Rhodopseudomonas sp. BAL398: one gene and its partner. The protein of the gene in region 1 interacts with the protein of each later gene in a pairwise test. Links are inferred from orthologs where the notes say so. Each region holds a gene or a part of one and is shown in the gene's direction. Other genes may lie near its edges. The genes, in order: ileS and RBJ75_RS27120.

Region 1 (8,831 bases):
AGCGCGGCGGCTCGGTCGGCGCGGAGTTGCGGGCGGGTGTGGCCGCGTTGCACTTGACCTCGCACGGGCTTCGCGGCACCGTCGGGCTCACAGAATAATCGGCGGATGTCCCATGCGCTTTGCCTCCCGTTTCAAGATCCCCGCTGGCGCGGCCGTGATGGCTGCGGTGGCGATGCTGCTGGCCATGGCGCCGGCCCGCGCCGCCAACCCGCTGGAGATGAATTTCTGGCTGTCGGGTCCGCGCTATGACGGCAATCTGCCGGCCTGCGAGCAGGTTTTGGGGACCATTGCCAGCCGCTTCGCGGACAAAGAGGGCACGTTCTGGAATTCCGCGCTGCGCATCACCGGCTTTGCCCAGGTCCGTGAAGTTGCATTTCGCCCCTGGGATTCAGCGACCATTCCGCGGCGCTTTTGTACCGCCGACGCGATGCTGAGCGACGGCAAGCCGCGTGCGGTCAATTTCTCGATCGTCGAGGATGGCGGCCTGGCCGGCTTCGGCGATGGCGTGGAATTCTGCGTCGTCGGGCTGGACCGCAATTGGGCCTATAATCCGCGCTGCAAGGCCGCCAAGCCCTGATCGGGCCGCAGGCCCGGTTCGCCTGTCGGACGGTATTCGTCTGGCAGACGCCGTTGCTGTTCTTGAAATGTTTCGGCTTGCCCGCTACGGGTTCCGTGTCAATGAACCGCGGGACCCCTCATCATGTCTGATTTGATCGGCCGGAAATTGATGGCGCTGGCGCTACTTGTCGGCACGCTGGCGCTGCTGCTGCCGGGCGGCGCCGCGGCGCTGGATCGCCGCCAAAACGCCCCCGGCGAGTTCGATTTCTACGTGCTGAGCCTGTCATGGTCGCCGTCTTATTGCGCCAAGGCGGCCGAGCGCGGCAGCCATAGCCGCGCCCAGCAGATCCAATGCGGCGGACGGCCCTATTCCTTCATCGTGCATGGGCTGTGGCCGCAATATGAGCGCGGCTTTCCTGATTTTTGCGAGCGGCCGGCGCCGCGGCTCAGCCGCGACATCATGACGTCGATGCTCGATCTGATGCCGGCGCCGGGGCTGGTCTACAGCCAATGGGACAAGCACGGCACCTGTTCGGGGCTCGGCCAGCGGGCCTATTTCGAAACCGTCCGCAAGGCCCGCGCCGCTGTCAAGATACCGCCGGATTTTCTCGACCTGCAGCAGCAAGTGACCATCACGCCGCAGGCGCTCGAGGAAGCCTTCATCAAGGTCAATCCGGGCCTGAGCGCTTCGGCGATCGCGGTGAGTTGCGACCGCAACCGGCTCAGCGAGGTGCGGATCTGCCTCAGCAAGAATCTGCAATTCCGGGCCTGCGAGGAGACCGACCGCCGCGCCTGCCGCCGCAATTCCGTGGTGATGCCGCCGATGCGCGGCGGCTGATGCGCGCGGCCCGGCTTTTGCTCCGATGGCCACGCAACGGCAACGGCAACGGTGGTCGCAGTCGCGACATCGCCGTTGCGCCGTCTTGACTTCGATTGCGGCTCCGCGTCACCGTCCCGCTCCCACCTCAGAATGACCGATTGAATCCGACAATGACTGGTTTTGCCGTTATCCGCGACACCACGCCCGCGTCCGCGATCCCCAAAGGGGCGGTGGTGGCGATGGGCAATTTCGATGGCGTCCATCTCGGCCACCGCGCCGTGATCGCGGCCTGCAAGGAAATGGCGCGGATCCGCCGCGCGCCGGCCTTGGCGGTGACGTTCGAGCCGCATCCGCGCAGCTTTTTCAGCCCCGACACGCCGCAATTCCGGCTCACCGACGAGGCCGGCAAGCTGCGGCTGCTGGCCGGCACCGGCCTCGACGGCGCGGTGATCCTGTCGTTCGACGCCGCGCGTGCCGCCACCACGGCGCATGACTTCATCCGCCAGGAGCTGGTCGCGCGGCTCGGCGTCCAGGGCATCGCGGTCGGCTATGATTTCCATTTCGGCAAGGGCCGGGGCGGCTCGCCTGCCATGCTGGTCGGCGAGGCGCCGGCGCTCGGCATCGAGGTGGACGTCCAGCCCCATATCGATTTCGGCGACCATCCGGTGTCGTCCAGCGCGATCCGCAAGGCGCTGGAGCAGGGCCATATCGCCGCCGCCACCGAGATGATGGGCGGCCCCTGGTTCGTCACCGGCGAGGTGATCCACGGCGAAAAGCGCGGCCGCGAGCTCGGCTATCCCACCGCCAATATCCGGCTCGACGCCAATTGCGGGCTCAAGCACGGCATTTATGCGGTGCGGGTCGGCCGCAACGGCCAGCATATCGACGGCGTCGCCAATTTCGGCCGCCGCCCGACTTTCGACAATGGCGCGCCGCTGCTGGAGGTGTTCCTGTTCGACTTCAAGGCCGAGCTCTACGGCGAAACCCTCGATGTCGCCTTCATCGCCCATATCCGCGACGAGGAGAAATTCGAAGGCGCCGAAGCGCTTGTGCGCCAGATGGACGACGACAGCGCCCGCGCCAAGGCGGCTCTGGCCGCCGACCACGGCGCGTTCCCGGTGCTCGGCAAGGTGGGATGACCAAGACCGAAAAGCAGAAGATGCTGGCGGGCGAATTGTATCGCCCTGGGGATAAGGAATTGCAGGCCGATGCCAGCGCCAACAAGGCCTGGCTGGTCCGCTATAACGCCGCCGGCGCGCTGCTCGCCGCCGATCGCCACGTCCTGCTGTCGGAGCATTTTGCTCAGGTCGGCGAGGGCGCGGTGGTGCGGCCGCCGTTCTTTTGCGACTACGGCTACAATATTTGCCTTGGCGCCGGCGTTTTCCTGAATTTCAACTGCGTCATTCTCGATGTGGTGTCGGTCAGCATCGGCGACCGCACCCAGATCGGTCCGGCGGTGCAGATCTACGCCGCCGACCACCCCCGCGACGCCGCCGCCCGCCGTGACGGCCTTGAATTCGGCCGCCCGGTGCGGATCGGCTGCGACGTCTGGATCGGCGGCGGCGCCATCATCCTGCCCGGAATCACCATCGGCGACGGCGCGGTGATCGGCGCAGGCAGCGTGGTAACCCGCGACGTCGCGCCCGGCGCCACGGTGGCGGGCAATCCGGCCCGGCCGATTGCTGGCTAGATCGATCGTCCGAGGCCAGGAATGCCGTCATTCCGGGGCGCGAGCAGCGCCGCTGCGAGCGAACCCGGAATCTCGCAGCAACTGCCAGCGTCTCCCTCGCCGCAAGATTCCGGGTTCACTCGCCCTTCGGGCTCGCGCCCCGGAATGACGGCCATTTGGTGACGAGCCGGCAAGCGCAACCGGAAACGCCATAAGGATGACAGCCAGCCGGCGCCGCGGGGCTTTGCGATCCGCTGGCCGCCTGCTAATGAATGCCCATGTCTGCGCGGCGCACCTTCATCAGCATTAGCGTCCCGGCTTTCGCGTGAACTTTGAGTTCGGCGCAAGACCGGGGCCTTTTCCGTTTCATCGCGATCGATCGCGTTTCCGCGCCTCTTGACCCAGAGATTCCATGTCCGAAGCACCCGAGAAGTCCGACGCCCCCAAAGCCGACGCCACCAAGGCCGGCAACGACTATTCCAAGACCCTGTTCCTGCCGCAGACCGAATTTCCGATGCGCGCCGGATTGCCGCAGCGCGAGCCCGAAATGCTCAAGCGCTGGGAGGAGATCGACCTTTACGGCCAGCTGCGGCAGAGCGCGAAAGGCCGCGCCAAATTCGTGCTGCATGACGGGCCGCCCTACGCCAATGGCAACATCCATATCGGCCACGCGCTGAACAAGATCCTCAAGGACGTGGTGACCAAGAGCCAGCAGATGCTCGGCTTCGATTCCAACTACGTCCCGGGCTGGGACTGCCACGGCCTGCCGATCGAATGGAAGATCGAGGAAGAAAACTACCGCTCCAAGGGCAAGCCGAAGCCGAACTTCAAGGACTCGCCCGCGATGGTGGCGTTCCGCAAGGAATGCCGCGCCTATGCGGGCAAATGGCTCAACGTGCAGCGCGACGAGTTCAAGCGCCTCGGCATCATCGGCGACTGGGCCCATCCCTACGCCACGATGGACTACTTCGCCGAAGCCCAGATCGCCCGCGAACTGATGAAATTCGCCGCCAACGGCACGCTGTATCGCGGCTCCAAGCCGGTGATGTGGAGCGTGGTCGAAAAGACCGCGCTGGCGGAAGCCGAGGTCGAGTACGAGGACTACACGTCCGATACGGTGTGGGTGAAGTTTCCGGTGGAACGAGTCGGACGACTCGAGGGCCGCCACCCGGCGGAGATCCCCGGTGGGTTTGAGGATGCGTCAGCGCTTCTTTCAAAAAGGGCTGCGATCGTAATCTGGACGACGACGCCCTGGACGCTTCCGGGCAATCGCGCGATCAGTTTCTCGTCGAAGATTTCCTACGGCGAATACAAGGTCACCGACGCGCCAGCCGACAATTGGGTCAAATCCGGCGAGGTTCTGATCCTCGCTGATACGCTTGCGGAATCGTTCTTCAAGCAAGCTCGCGTCACGGCGTTCGAGCGCGTCGCCGACGTCTCGGCTCAGGCACTTGTGATGATCGCATGCGCCCACCCGCTGAAGGGCGTCGGCGGCGGCTATAACTTCACCGTCCCCCTGCTCGACGGCGATCACGTCACCGACGACACCGGCACCGGCTTCGTCCACACCGCGCCCGGCCATGGCCGCGAGGATTTCGATATCTGGATGCAGAATGCGCGGTCGCTGGAAGCGCGCGGCATTTCGTCGGTCATCCCCTACACCGTCGATGAAAACGGCGCGCTGACCGAGCAGGCGCCGGGCTTCGTCGGCAAGCGGGTGATCACCGACAAGGGCGAAAAGGGCGACGCCAACGAAGCGGTGATCAAGGCGCTGATCGACGCCGACATGCTGCTGGCGCGCTCGCGGCTGAAGCATCAATACCCGCATTCCTGGCGCTCGAAAAAGCCGGTGATCTATCGCAACACCCCGCAATGGTTCATCGCGATGGACAAGCCGATCGTCGACTCCCCTCCCCCTTGCGGGGAGGGGTCGGGGGTGGGGGGTGCGGCGAGCACGGCATCCGCGGCTTCCCCCCCACCCCAACCCTCCCCCGCAAGGGGGGAGGGAGCGGGCCTCGCTGCGCCGCTCCCTCAAGCAACTTCTCCGGGTGACACCCTGCGCGCCCGCGCTTTGCAGGCGATCTCGGTGACCCAATGGGTGCCGCAGGCCGGGCAGAACCGCATCAACGGCATGATCAACACCAAGCCCGATTGGGTGATCTCGCGGCAGCGCGCTTGGGGCGTGCCGATCGCGGTGTTCGTGCGCGAGGCCGGCGACGGCTCCGCCGAAATCCTGGTCGACGACGCCGTCAACAAGCGGATCGCCGATGCCTTCGAGGCCGAGGGCGCCGATGCCTGGTACGAGGAGGGCGCGCGCGAGCGCTTTCTCGGCTCGCGCGCCAATGAGGAATGGAAGAAGGTCGACGACATCTGCGACGTCTGGTTCGATTCCGGCTCCACCCACGCCTTCGTGCTGGAAGACCCGGTGCATTTCCCCGGCCTCGCCGGGATCCGCCGCAAGGTCGATGGCGGCGCCGACACCGTGATGTATCTCGAAGGCAGCGACCAGCATCGCGGCTGGTTCCAGTCGTCGCTGCTGGAAAGCTGCGGCACCCGCGGCCGCGCGCCCTATGACGTGGTGCTGACCCACGGCTTCACGCTCGACGAGAACGGCCGCAAGATGTCGAAGTCGGTCGGCAACACCGTCGAGCCGCAAAAGGTGATCGCATCCTCCGGCGCCGATATTCTGCGGCTGTGGGTCTGCGCCACCGACTATGCGGACGATCAGCGCATCGGCCCGGAAATCCTCAAGAACACCGTGGAGACCTATCGCAAGCTGCGCAATTCGCTGCGCTGGATGCTGGGCACGCTGCATCACTACAAGCCCGAGGACGCGGTCGCCTTCGCCCAGATGCCGGAGCTTGAGCGCTTGATGCTGCATCAGCTCGCCGAGCAGGGCACCATCATCCGCGCGGCCTATGCGGAATTCGACTACAAGACCGTGGTGTCGTCGCTGTCGGCCTTCATGAATTCCGAGCTGTCGGCGTTCTATTTCGATATCCGCAAGGACACGCTGTATTGCGATCCGCCGTCGTCGCTGGCCCGCAAGGCGGCGCTGACCACGATCGACATCATCTGCGATTCGATCCTGAAATGGCTGGCGCCGGTGTTGTCCTTCACCGCCGAGGAGGCGTGGCGGATGTACAAGCCCGACGCCGAGCCGAGCGTGCATCTGACCCTGTTCCCGCTTGGGCTCGATCAGTTCAAGGACGATGCGCTGGACGCCAAATGGCGGGTGATCAGGGCAATCCGCCGCGTCGTCACCGGCGCGCTGGAGGTCGAACGCGCGGCCAAGCGGATCGGCTCGTCGCTGGAAGCTTCGCCGATGATCTTTCTGCCCGAACAGATCATGGAGGGGCTCTACGAGGTCGACTGGGCCGAGATCTGCATCACCTCGAACGCGATGGTCACCATCCTGCGCGGCAACGACACGCCGCCGGCCGATGCGTTCCGGCTGCCCGAGCTGGCCGATGTCGCCGTGGTGGTGGAACGCGCCGTGGGCACCAAATGCGCCCGGTCGTGGAAGATTTCCTCCGATGTCGGCGCCGATCCGGACTATCCCGACGTCTCGCCGCGTGATGCGCATGCATTGCGGGAATGGAAGGCGCTGGGGGCAGCTTGAGCGCAGCAATGGCGATCGCCAGCACCGAGCACAACCTTGAACCTCATGGTGAGGAGGCGCCCTTGCGCCGTCTCGAACCATGAGGCCTGATCCTTCGAGACGCGCGCCAAAGCGCACTCCTCAGGATGAGGGGGGCGGGCTTGTCCTGCGCAAAGGCAGTCTTTCACCATGACCCCCGCTCTCCGTCTCGGCATCATCACTGCCACGCTGGCGCTGGCGCTCGACCAGGCCTCGAAGCTGTGGCTGCTCTATGTGTTCAATATCGCGCGTCGCGGCGCGGTCGAGGTCACGCCGTTTTTCGATCTGGTTCTGGCCTGGAATACCGGCATCAGCTATGGCTGGTTCGCCGATCAGGGGCCGACCGGGCAGGCGATCATGCTGGCGGTGAAGGCGATCGCCGTGGTGGCGCTGGCGTTCTGGATGGCGCGCTCCACCACAAGGACCGCGACCTTCGGTCTCGGCCTGATCATCGGCGGCGCGATCGGCAACGCCATCGACCGTCTGGCCCATGGCGCGGTGGTCGATTTCGCCCTGTTTCACCTCCGATTCGGCGACAAGACCTATAACTGGTATGTCTTTAACCTTGCCGACGTGGCGATCGTTGTCGGCGTGGCGGCGCTGTTGTATGACTCCTTCGTCGGCGTACCCGCCGCAAAAGCGCCCTGATCCCGGCCGATACGGTCGGATCGGCATGGCACGCCCGGATATGGCGTTTTCCGACTAGGACGTGACCCAAGCAGGGCGTTGCCCAAGATTGGCGGCCTGACGAAGAATTGAACAGGATCAACATGATGCGCGAGACCAAAACCGCTGGTTGGGTTTTGCATCCTTCAGCAAGGATGTTGATGCGGGGGCTGCGGCTCACCGCGGTGTGTGCCGGTATCGGCCTGGTGCTGGCGTCCGGCGTAGCGCGCGCCGAAGACCCCGAAGAAGACGATTCGACCTTCGAAGAGAAGATCATCAAGAAGATCATGACCGGGCTCGGCGGAACCAATATGGAGAATGGCGGGATCACCTACCGCGAACGTTCCCCGTTGGTGGTGCCGCCCAATCTCGATCTGCCGCCGCCGGAAGCCGGCAAGCGTGCCGCGAATGTGCCGCCGAACTGGCCGGTCGATCCCAGCATCGCCGAGCGCAAGCGTCAGCGCGAGCTTGCCAAGACCAAGGTCACCGGTCTGGAGAGTTCCCGTCCGCTGATGCCGAGCGAACTCGCCGCGGGCCGCATCAAGCCGGGTCCGACGCCGACGGAATCGCTGCAGCCGGGCAACAGCCTCAACAACCCGGTGCTGAGCCCGTCGCAGCTTGGCTACAAAGGCGGATTGTTCAGCACCATGTTCGGTGGCAACAAGGCCGAGACCGCGCCGTTCCCCGGCGAGCCGACCCGCGAATCGCTGGTGCAGCCGCCGGTCGGCTACCAGACCCCGTCGCCGGATTATGCCTATGGCACCGGCCCGAAGGAATCGCTCAACAACAAGCACACCGACATCATGACCGGCAAAGAGGTCAGCAATTGAGCGTGGCATCCGCTGGCCTCGCGCCCGTTTTGCCCGCCGTGGTTCGCCACATTGCCGATCGCAAAAGCTTCGTCCAGCCGCGCGGTTTTCGCCGCGTGATCGCGGCGCTGGCGTTGAGCCTGACCGCGGCGGCACTGCCGTGCGCGGCGACGGCACAGACCGTGACCTCGGCGCCGCCGACCACCTTCGCGCTCGCCAACGGGCTGCGCGTGGTGGTGATCCCGGATCACCGCACCCCGGTGGTGACCCAGATGATCTGGTACAAGGTCGGCTCCGCCGACGAGACCCCGGGCAAATCCGGTCTGGCGCATTTTCTCGAACATCTGATGTTCAAGGGCACCGCCAAGCACCCGGTCGGCGAGTTCTCCAACACCGTGCTGAAGATCGGCGGCAACGAGAATGCCTTCACCTCGACCGACTATACCGGTTACTACCAGCGCGTGCCGCGCGACCAGCTCGGCAAGATGATGGAGCTGGAAGCCGACCGCATGACCGGTCTGGTGCTCAAGGACGAGAATGTGCTGCCCGAGCGCGACGTCGTGCTCGAGGAATACAATATGCGGGTCGCCAATAATCCCGACGCGCGGCTCACCGAGCAGATTATGGCGGCGTTGTATCTCAACCATCCTTATGGCCGACCGGTGATCG
Region 2 (7,781 bases), 2.5 Mb from region 1 along the record:
CCCATGTGATGAGCGAGGACGGCCAGGAAAAGAGCCGGGTCACGGTTCGCTGATGCATCGCGGGCGGCGATCACCCTCGCCGCCCCGTCCGGCATATCGCAATAGGGCCCATGCGCGAATCGCCCACCGGGCGAGCGCGGGCCGCAGGGAGAGGATCATGACCGAGATTGCACGGATGCATGGCGTTCTCGACGCCAATGGCGAGCGCGTGAAATCGCTGCAGACCGTCTACGTCTACGAAGCGCCGGTGCGGATCTGGCATTGGGTCAACGCGGCGTTGATCCTGGTGCTATGCGTCACCGGCTATTTCATCGGCACGCCCTTGCCGTCGGTCCCCGGCGAGGCCTCGGCGAGCTTCCAGATGGGCTATATCCGCTTCGCGCATTTCGCCGCGGGCCAGACCCTGATCGTGTTCTTTCTGCTGCGGCTATATTGGGCCTTTGTCGGCAATAAATTCTCCCGCCAGGTCTTCTATCTGCCGATCTTCAACCGGGTCTGGTGGTGGGGCATCCTGTACGAGCTGAAATGGTACATGTTCATGGTCAGGGACCCGAAGAAATATATCGGCCACAACCCGCTGGCGCATGTGGCGATGTTCTCCTTCATGCTGTTCCTGATCTTCATGATGCTGAGCGGCATGGCACTGTATTCCGAAGGCGAAGGCATCGATAGCTGGCAACACAAAGTCTTCGGCTTCATGTTCTGGGTCTTCCCCAACAGCCAATCGCTGCACACCTGGCATCATCTCGGGATGTGGGCGATCACCATCTTCGCGATCGTGCATGTCTATGCCGCGGTGCGCGAGGACATCCTGAGCCGCCAGAGCATGATCTCGTCGATGGTGTCCGGCGAACGCCTGTTCCGCGACGACATCGACGATTTTCCGCGGTGAGCACCATGATCGCACGCGACAGGCAGCAGACTCTGGATCGGCCGCGCCGCGTGCTGGTGCTCGGCATCGGCAATATTCTGTGGGCGGATGAAGGCTTCGGCGTCCGGGTGGTGGAGGAATTCCACCGCCGCTTCACAATGCCCGACAACGTCACCCTGCTCGACGGCGGCACCCAGGGGCTGTACCTGGTCAATTTCGTCCAGGAGGCCGACGATCTGATCGTGTTCGACGCCATCGACTACGGCGTCGCCCCCGGCACTTTGAAGCTGGTGCGCGACGACGAGGTGCCGAAATTCACCGGCGTCAAGAAGATGAGCCTACACCAGACCGGCTTTCAGGAGGTGCTGAGCGCGGCCGATCTGCTCGGGCGATATCCCGCGCGCCTGGTGCTGATCGGCTGCCAGGCGCTGGATCTGGAGGATTGGGGCGGCCCCCTCACCGACCCGGTGCGCGCGCAGATCGGTCCGGCGATCGCGGCGGCCTGCGCGGTGCTCGCCGAATGGGACGTGCCGGTCAGTGCGCGCACCACGCCGCTCGCCGAATCCGAAGGCCTGCTCGGCAATGATATCGATCTTGCGCGCTATGAGCGGCGCGACGCCGCCAACGTCAACGGATAGGTCACCTTCGATGTGCCTCGGCATCCCCATGACGATCGTCGAAACCAACGGCATGTCGGCGCTGTGCGAACGGCGCGGCGAGCAGCGCCGGGTCTCGGTGCTGCTGCTCGACCGCCCGCCGGTCGGCGCCCGGGTGCTGGTGTTCATCGACAATGCGGTTCGGCTGCTGGACGCCGTGGAAGCCGAACAGATCGACAATGCCCTCGAGGGGCTGGCGGCGGCCTGCAACGGCGACAGCTTCGACCATCTGTTCGCCGACCTGATCGATCGCGAGCCGCAATTGCCGCCCCATCTGCGGGACGGTTAGCCGCCCGGAGGAGCGCGACCGTCACCATGGCGGCGGTGGAAAGCAACTATCCAATGAAGCGAGGTAGATTAACACCCCTTTGGGCAGATGGTCTCCGACACCGCCAATGAGGCGGTATTACAATGTGTTACGGGTGGATAATCGATATCCAGCGCTGGCATGCAACTTGCTCACGTTGGTATACGACCTACTCGAGTGACAACTAAATTGCCCAACAAGAGGCGGAAACCCGTCCAATGGGAGGAAACATGACATCGCGCACGCCATCCATCCGTCTCCGGCCCGGTCTGCCGACACTCGATGTCGCGGAGGTGGACGCATTCCTGACATCTGCTGAGGCAGCAGGCGCGGTGCCGATCCTGCTGTTTTCCGGCGACGTCCAGCGCTGGCCCGAAGCCGCCGATGTCGCCGTGGTGCTTCCCGAATTGATCGAGGCGTTCCAGGGCCGGCTGCACGGCGCGGTTATCGCGCCGCAGGCCGAGGCCGCATTGGCAACCCGCTTCTCGGTTCAGGTCTATCCGAGCCTGGTGCTGTGGGGCGGCGGCGAGGTGCTGGAGATCATTCCCAAGATCAAGGACTGGTCGGTTTACGTCGCGCGGATCAGCGCGGTACTCGACCGTGGCGGCCAGCCGGCGCGCAGCAGCGCCAAGGTGGTCAAGTCGATGTCGTTTTTGAATCGGGGGGCGTCATGAAGCAGGGTTTTTGGGTGGCGCCGGAAGGCGCCGAACAGCCGATCAATGTATTCCCGATCGGCGACGAAAGCCTCGACGCCCGGCACGGCAGCCTGACCGGCGCCGGTGCCATCAAGGCGCTGGCGTCGTTCGACGGCGCCGCTTTGGCCGCGCAATGCCCGCGCGCGATGGCGCTGCTGGAGCAACTCACCGCGGCGCTCGCCAGCCAGCGCGCCGACGCGCCGTCACGCGCATTCCGGCTCGACGATTTCACCGCGATGGAGCGCAAGCTGGTCGCCGACGTGTTCGGCGAAGGCGAGGTCAGCGGCGTGGTGGCGCTGCCGGATGGATCGGTGGCGCAGATCCAGGAATCGGTGCTGGCCGGGCTGTGGCAGATCAGGCTGGAGGGTGGCGACGCGCCCAGGGACTATGTCGAGGTCGCGGCAATCCCCGAACTGGTGCTGCGCGCCGCCTCCGACCTGACCGCGCCGGATCTCGTCCCCGGCACGCCGCCGCCCGACGCGATGAATGTGATGCCGGTCTTGAGCGAAATCCGCGACCGTGCTTTGGCCTATCAGCCTGGCGATCCGTCGCGCGTCATCAACTTCACGCTGCTGCCGATGAGCCCGGTCGACATGACCTTCCTGCAGCAGACCCTGCGCAACGGGCCGATCCGCCTGGTGTCGCGCGGCTACGGCACCTGCCGTGTGCTGGCCACCGGGGTCCGTAATGTCTGGTCGGTGCAGTTTTTCAACGCCATGGACATGATCATTCTCGACACGCTCGAGGTCGGCGGCGTGCCGACCGTTGCGATCGCCGCCAATGAGGATTTTGAGGATTCCGCCGAGCGGCTGGCCGAGATCAGAGAGGCCTATTTCAAATGAGCAGCTTTGAGAATTTCGGCGTCCGCGAGGATATCGCCGACGCCGCAAGGATGGAATGCGGCATCTGCTGGACCGTCTACGATCCGGCGCAGGGCGACGCGGTGGCGCAGATTCCGCCCGGCACGCCGTTCACGGCTTTGCCGGCGGACTGGACCTGCCCGAATTGCGACGCGGTGCGGGGCAAATTCATGATGATCGAAGGCGACAACTGACGCTTGGCGGAAGGACGCGGATGACAAGTGCCATCGCCTATGCGGCCTCGCTGGAGGCCTGTTATCGCCGCATCGGCGACACCGCGATGCGTGGCCTGCCGATCTATCATGACGCGCTGACGGTCGAAGCGATCGGCTTCGAGAGCCATGACGATGCGATCAGCGGCATCCTGATCACACCCTGGTTCATGAACCTGATGCTGCTGCCGTCTGACGGATCGCCGGCGGCGCGCGCGCGCGGCGCATCGTTCAGCCACGATTTTGCGGTCGGCGCCTTCGACTTCACCGTCGGCGAAATCGACGGAATGGGGCGGATCGCCAGTTGCTCGCTGTTTTCCCCGATGTTCGACTTCGCCGACATGGCGTCAGCGCGTGCCAATGCCGAAGCCGCGATCGCCGAAATCCGCCATCCCGCGCCGGAGATGCCGAAGACCCGCGTGGTCGCCGCGCTCGATCGCCGCAGTTTTTTGCGCGGCGCGGTGACGGAGCCGCGGCCATGAGCACGCCCGGTGCAGACATCGATATCGCGCTGCTGCTCGATGATGGTCGCGTGGCCGATGTCGGCATCGTGCCGCGGCGGCTGCCGGCGCTGGGCAAATTGCTGGCGGGACGCGAAGTGGCGCAGATGCTGGTGCTGCTGCCGCGGCTGTTCGCGCTATGCTCCACGGCGCATCGTGTCGCCGCCCAAACCGCGGTCGATGCCGCGCGCGGCATCGCGACCTCGCCGCAGCAACGCCGCTTCCGTCACGCGGCGCTGCTTGCCGAGCGATTGGCCGAGCAGTTGCGCGGTGCGGTCACGGCGCTGCGTTTGCTCGAACATCCGCCGATCGCCGACGCGACGCGCCAGGTGATCGGCGCCGCCGCGCTGTTTGCGGACGAGACGGCGAACGATGGTCCGGCGTTGTTGCGCGGCATCGATCGGATCCAATCCGCCTTCGATCAGATCGGCATCGCCGATCTGATCCCGGATGAGAGCACCGCACGGTTCAGCGCATCGGGACCATCTGCCCTCACCGCCTCTGATGACCTCGCCGTCATCGCAAGGCTGGCGGATGGCGGCTCCCGCTATGCGGCGGCACCCGATCTCGACGGCTCCGTTCCGGAAACCGGCCCCTGGGCACGTTCGCGTCCGATGGCGTCGCCCGACAATGCGGCGGCAAGGCTGCGCGCGCGGCTGGATGAACTCGTCACCATGCCGAAAAGCCTGCGCGGCCTCGTTACCGACGCCGCGCCCTGCCCAGACGCGCCGATCGGTTATCGCCTCGCCGCCAATCTCGGCGCCGCCGCGGTCGAGACCGCGCGCCGCCGGCTCTATCATCTGGTCGAACTCGATCGCGACGGCCGGGTCGGCCGCTTTTCTTGCCTCGCGCCGACGGAATGGAATTTTCACCCCCGCGGCCCGCTGGCACGGATGCTGCGCGGCGCCACGCTGCAATGCAGCGACCGGCAAGCGGTCGACCAGCTGATCGCCGCTTTCGACCCCTGCGTCGGCTACCGGCTCACCCTTCGGGAGACGGCCGATGCATGAAATGGCGTTGTGCGAGGGCGTGATCGAGATCATCGAGGCCGAGGCGCGGCGACAATCCTTCGCCAAAGTCAAAACGGTGTGGCTGGAAATCGGCGCGCTGAGCCAGGTCGAGCCCGAGGCGATGCGGTTTTGCTTCGACGTTGTTGCGGCGCACTCGATCGCCGCCGCGGCAAGACTGGAGATCATCACCTCGCCCGGCGAGGCCTGGTGCATGAGCTGCATCAAAACCGTCCCGGTGAAACGCCGCTACGATCCCTGCCTGTGCTGCGGCAGCTACCAGCTGCAAGTCACCGCGGGCGAGGAGATGCGGGTCAAGGAATTGGAGGTTGCCTGATGTGTACGGTGTGCGGTTGCGACAATCAGAATGCCAGCATCGAGCCCGGCGCCAAGCCGCACGGCCATGCGCATCATCACCATCACGGCGATGGCGCCGGCCATTCCCATCCGCATTCCCATGATGATGGCGATCATCACCATCATCATCACCCCGACCACGACCATGATCATCCGCATCCGCCGGCAGGCGACACGATCGATTTCGGCGGCGACCTGGCCGGCGTCCATGTGCCCGGATTGAGCCAGCAGCGCATCGTCCAGATTGAGCGCGATATTCTCGGCAAGAATGACGAGCTGGCGCAAGCCAACCGCGCCCGCTTTGCCGCCGCCCATGTGTTCGCCCTCAACCTGGTCTCCAGCCCCGGCGCCGGCAAGACCGCGCTGCTGGTGAGGACGATCAATGACCTGAAAGGCACCAGCCCGATCGCGGTGATCGAGGGCGATCAGCAGACCTCGAATGACGCCGAACGAATCCGCGCCACCGGCGCCGCCGCGATCCAGGTCAATACCGGCAAGGGCTGCCACCTCGACGCCGCGATGGTCGGCACCGCTTTCGACAGACTACCCGCGATCGACAACGGGCTGTTGTTCATCGAAAACGTCGGCAATCTGGTCTGCCCGGCGGCGTTCGATCTCGGCGAGGCCCACAAGGTGGTGGTGTTCTCGACCACCGAGGGCGAGGACAAGCCGCTGAAATACCCCGACATGTTCGCGGCCTCCAGCCTGATGCTGATCAACAAGATCGATCTGGTGCCGCATCTGGATTTCGATCTGGCGCGCACCATCGAATATGCCAGGCGGGTCAATCCAAAAATTGAGGTGCTGACGGTGTCGGCCCGGACCGGCGAAGGCATGAAGGCGTTCTACGCCTGGATCGCCAAGCGCGCCGCGACGCTGGCGACCGCGGCCGAGTGAGCAAAGGACAAACCAGATGTGCCTTGCCATCCCCGCCGAAGTCACCGAATTGCTGCCCGACGAGATGGCGCGCGTCAACATTGACGGCGTCGGCAAGATCATCTCGGTGGCGCTGATCGAAAATCTCAAGGTCGGCGATTACGTGATCCTGCATGTCGGCTACGCGCTGACACGGATCGATCCGGAAGAGGCCCGTCACACATTGGCGCTGCTGGCCGAACTTGGCGGCGTCGCGGAGCCGGCGTCATGAAATATGTCGACGAATATCGCGACGGCAACCGCGCCCGCCAGCTCGCCGAGGTGATCGCCGCGACGGCTGCGCCGGACCGACTCTATCGCTTCATGGAATTTTGCGGCGGCCACACCCATGCCATTTCGCGCTACGGCCTGGAAGACCTGCTGCCGGACAATATCCGGATGATCCACGGCCCGGGCTGCCCGGTCTGCGTGCTGCCGGCCGGGCGGATCGACATGGCGATCGCGCTGGCGCAGCGCCCCGAGGTGACGCTGTGCGTCTATGGCGACCTGATGCGGGTGCCGGGCTCGCAGCGCAATTCGCTGCTGCGCGCCAAGGCCGCGGGCGCCGATGTGCGCATGGTGTATTCGACGCTCGACGCCATCGCCATCGCCGAACAGCAGCCCGCGCGCGAGGTGGTGTTCTTCGCCATCGGCTTCGAGACCACCACGCCGCCGAGCGCGATGGCGATCCGGCTCGCGACCGAGAAGCGGCTCGGCAATTTCAGCATCTTTTGCAACCACGTGCTGACGCCGCCGGCGATCCAGGCGATTCTCGACGGCGTCGATCTCGCCGATCCCGACCAGGTCGCGCTCGACGGTTTTGTCGGCCCCGCCCATGTGTCGACCGTGATCGGCACCAGGCCCTATGAATATTTCGCCGAGACCTTCGCCAAGCCCGTGGTGATCGCCGGCTTCGAACCGCTCGACGTGATGCAGGCGATCCTGATGCTGGTGCAGCAGGTCAATGAGGACCGCCACCAGGTCGAGAACCAATATATCCGCGCCGTCAACCGCGACGGCAATCAGCGCGCGCAAGCCGCGGTCGCCGAGATCTTCGAGTTGCGCGCGCAGTTCGAATGGCGCGGCCTCGGCCTCATCCCTCACAGCGGCTTGAAGCTGAAGCCAGCCTATGCGGGTTTCGACGCCGAGTGCCGCTTCGAGATGCCCGAACTCACCGCGGCCGACAATCCGGCCTGCGAATGCGGCACGATTCTGCGCGGCGTCAAGAAGCCGGCCGACTGCAAATTGTTCGGCACCGTGTGCACGCCAGACAATCCGATGGGCTCCTGCATGGTGTCGTCGGAAGGCGCCTGCGCCGCGCATTGGACCTATGGCCGGTTCCGCGACATCCAGAGGAAGGCGTCATGAGCGATAAGCGCCGCAAGCTCAATCTCAGGACCG

Evidence for each region.
Region 2: the proteins of ileS (region 1) and RBJ75_RS27120 interact in binary tests that used the Escherichia coli proteins (3 or more experiments, as listed by UniProt). The link is inferred for Rhodopseudomonas sp. BAL398 from one-to-one orthologs.

What each region holds. Positions count from the first base shown.
Region 1 is NZ_CP133111.1:3,252,597-3,261,427, reverse strand. The notes cover bases 3,117-6,869. They hold ileS (isoleucine--tRNA ligase), read left to right. Parts: upstream 3,117-3,459; coding sequence 3,460-6,669; downstream 6,670-6,869. Other genes in these bases: lspA (signal peptidase II), read left to right, coding at 6,838-6,869. Outside these bases: RBJ75_RS15455 (hypothetical protein), read left to right, coding at 113-577; RBJ75_RS15450 (ribonuclease T2 family protein), read left to right, coding at 728-1,396; RBJ75_RS15445 (bifunctional riboflavin kinase/FAD synthetase), read left to right, coding at 1,549-2,517; RBJ75_RS15440 (sugar O-acetyltransferase), read left to right, coding at 2,514-3,068; more of lspA, read left to right, coding at 6,870-7,335; RBJ75_RS15425 (hypothetical protein), read left to right, coding at 7,461-8,183; RBJ75_RS15420 (M16 family metallopeptidase), read left to right, coding at 8,279-8,831. UniProt on the Escherichia coli protein: Catalyzes the attachment of isoleucine to tRNA(Ile). As IleRS can inadvertently accommodate and process structurally similar amino acids such as valine, to avoid such errors it has two additional distinct tRNA(Ile)-dependent editing activities.
Region 2 is NZ_CP133111.1:5,760,487-5,768,267, reverse strand. What follows is about bases 1-2,703. They hold RBJ75_RS27120 (HyaD/HybD family hydrogenase maturation endopeptidase), read left to right. Parts: upstream 1-897; coding sequence 898-1,509; downstream 1,510-2,703. Other genes in these bases: RBJ75_RS27105 (hydrogenase expression/formation protein), read left to right, coding at 2,505-2,703; RBJ75_RS27110 (hypothetical protein), read left to right, coding at 2,065-2,508; RBJ75_RS27115 (HypC/HybG/HupF family hydrogenase formation chaperone), read left to right, coding at 1,520-1,816; cybH (Ni/Fe-hydrogenase, b-type cytochrome subunit), read left to right, coding at 158-892; RBJ75_RS27130 (nickel-dependent hydrogenase large subunit), read left to right, coding at 1-53. Also shown: more of RBJ75_RS27105, read left to right, coding at 2,704-3,371; RBJ75_RS27100 (rubredoxin), read left to right, coding at 3,368-3,583; [NiFe]-hydrogenase assembly chaperone HybE, read left to right, coding at 3,604-4,083; RBJ75_RS27090 (hypothetical protein), read left to right, coding at 4,080-5,111; hydrogenase maturation nickel metallochaperone HypA, read left to right, coding at 5,104-5,445; hydrogenase nickel incorporation protein HypB, read left to right, coding at 5,445-6,362; RBJ75_RS27075 (HypC/HybG/HupF family hydrogenase formation chaperone), read left to right, coding at 6,379-6,612; hydrogenase formation protein HypD, read left to right, coding at 6,609-7,748; hydrogenase expression/formation protein HypE, read left to right, coding at 7,745-7,781.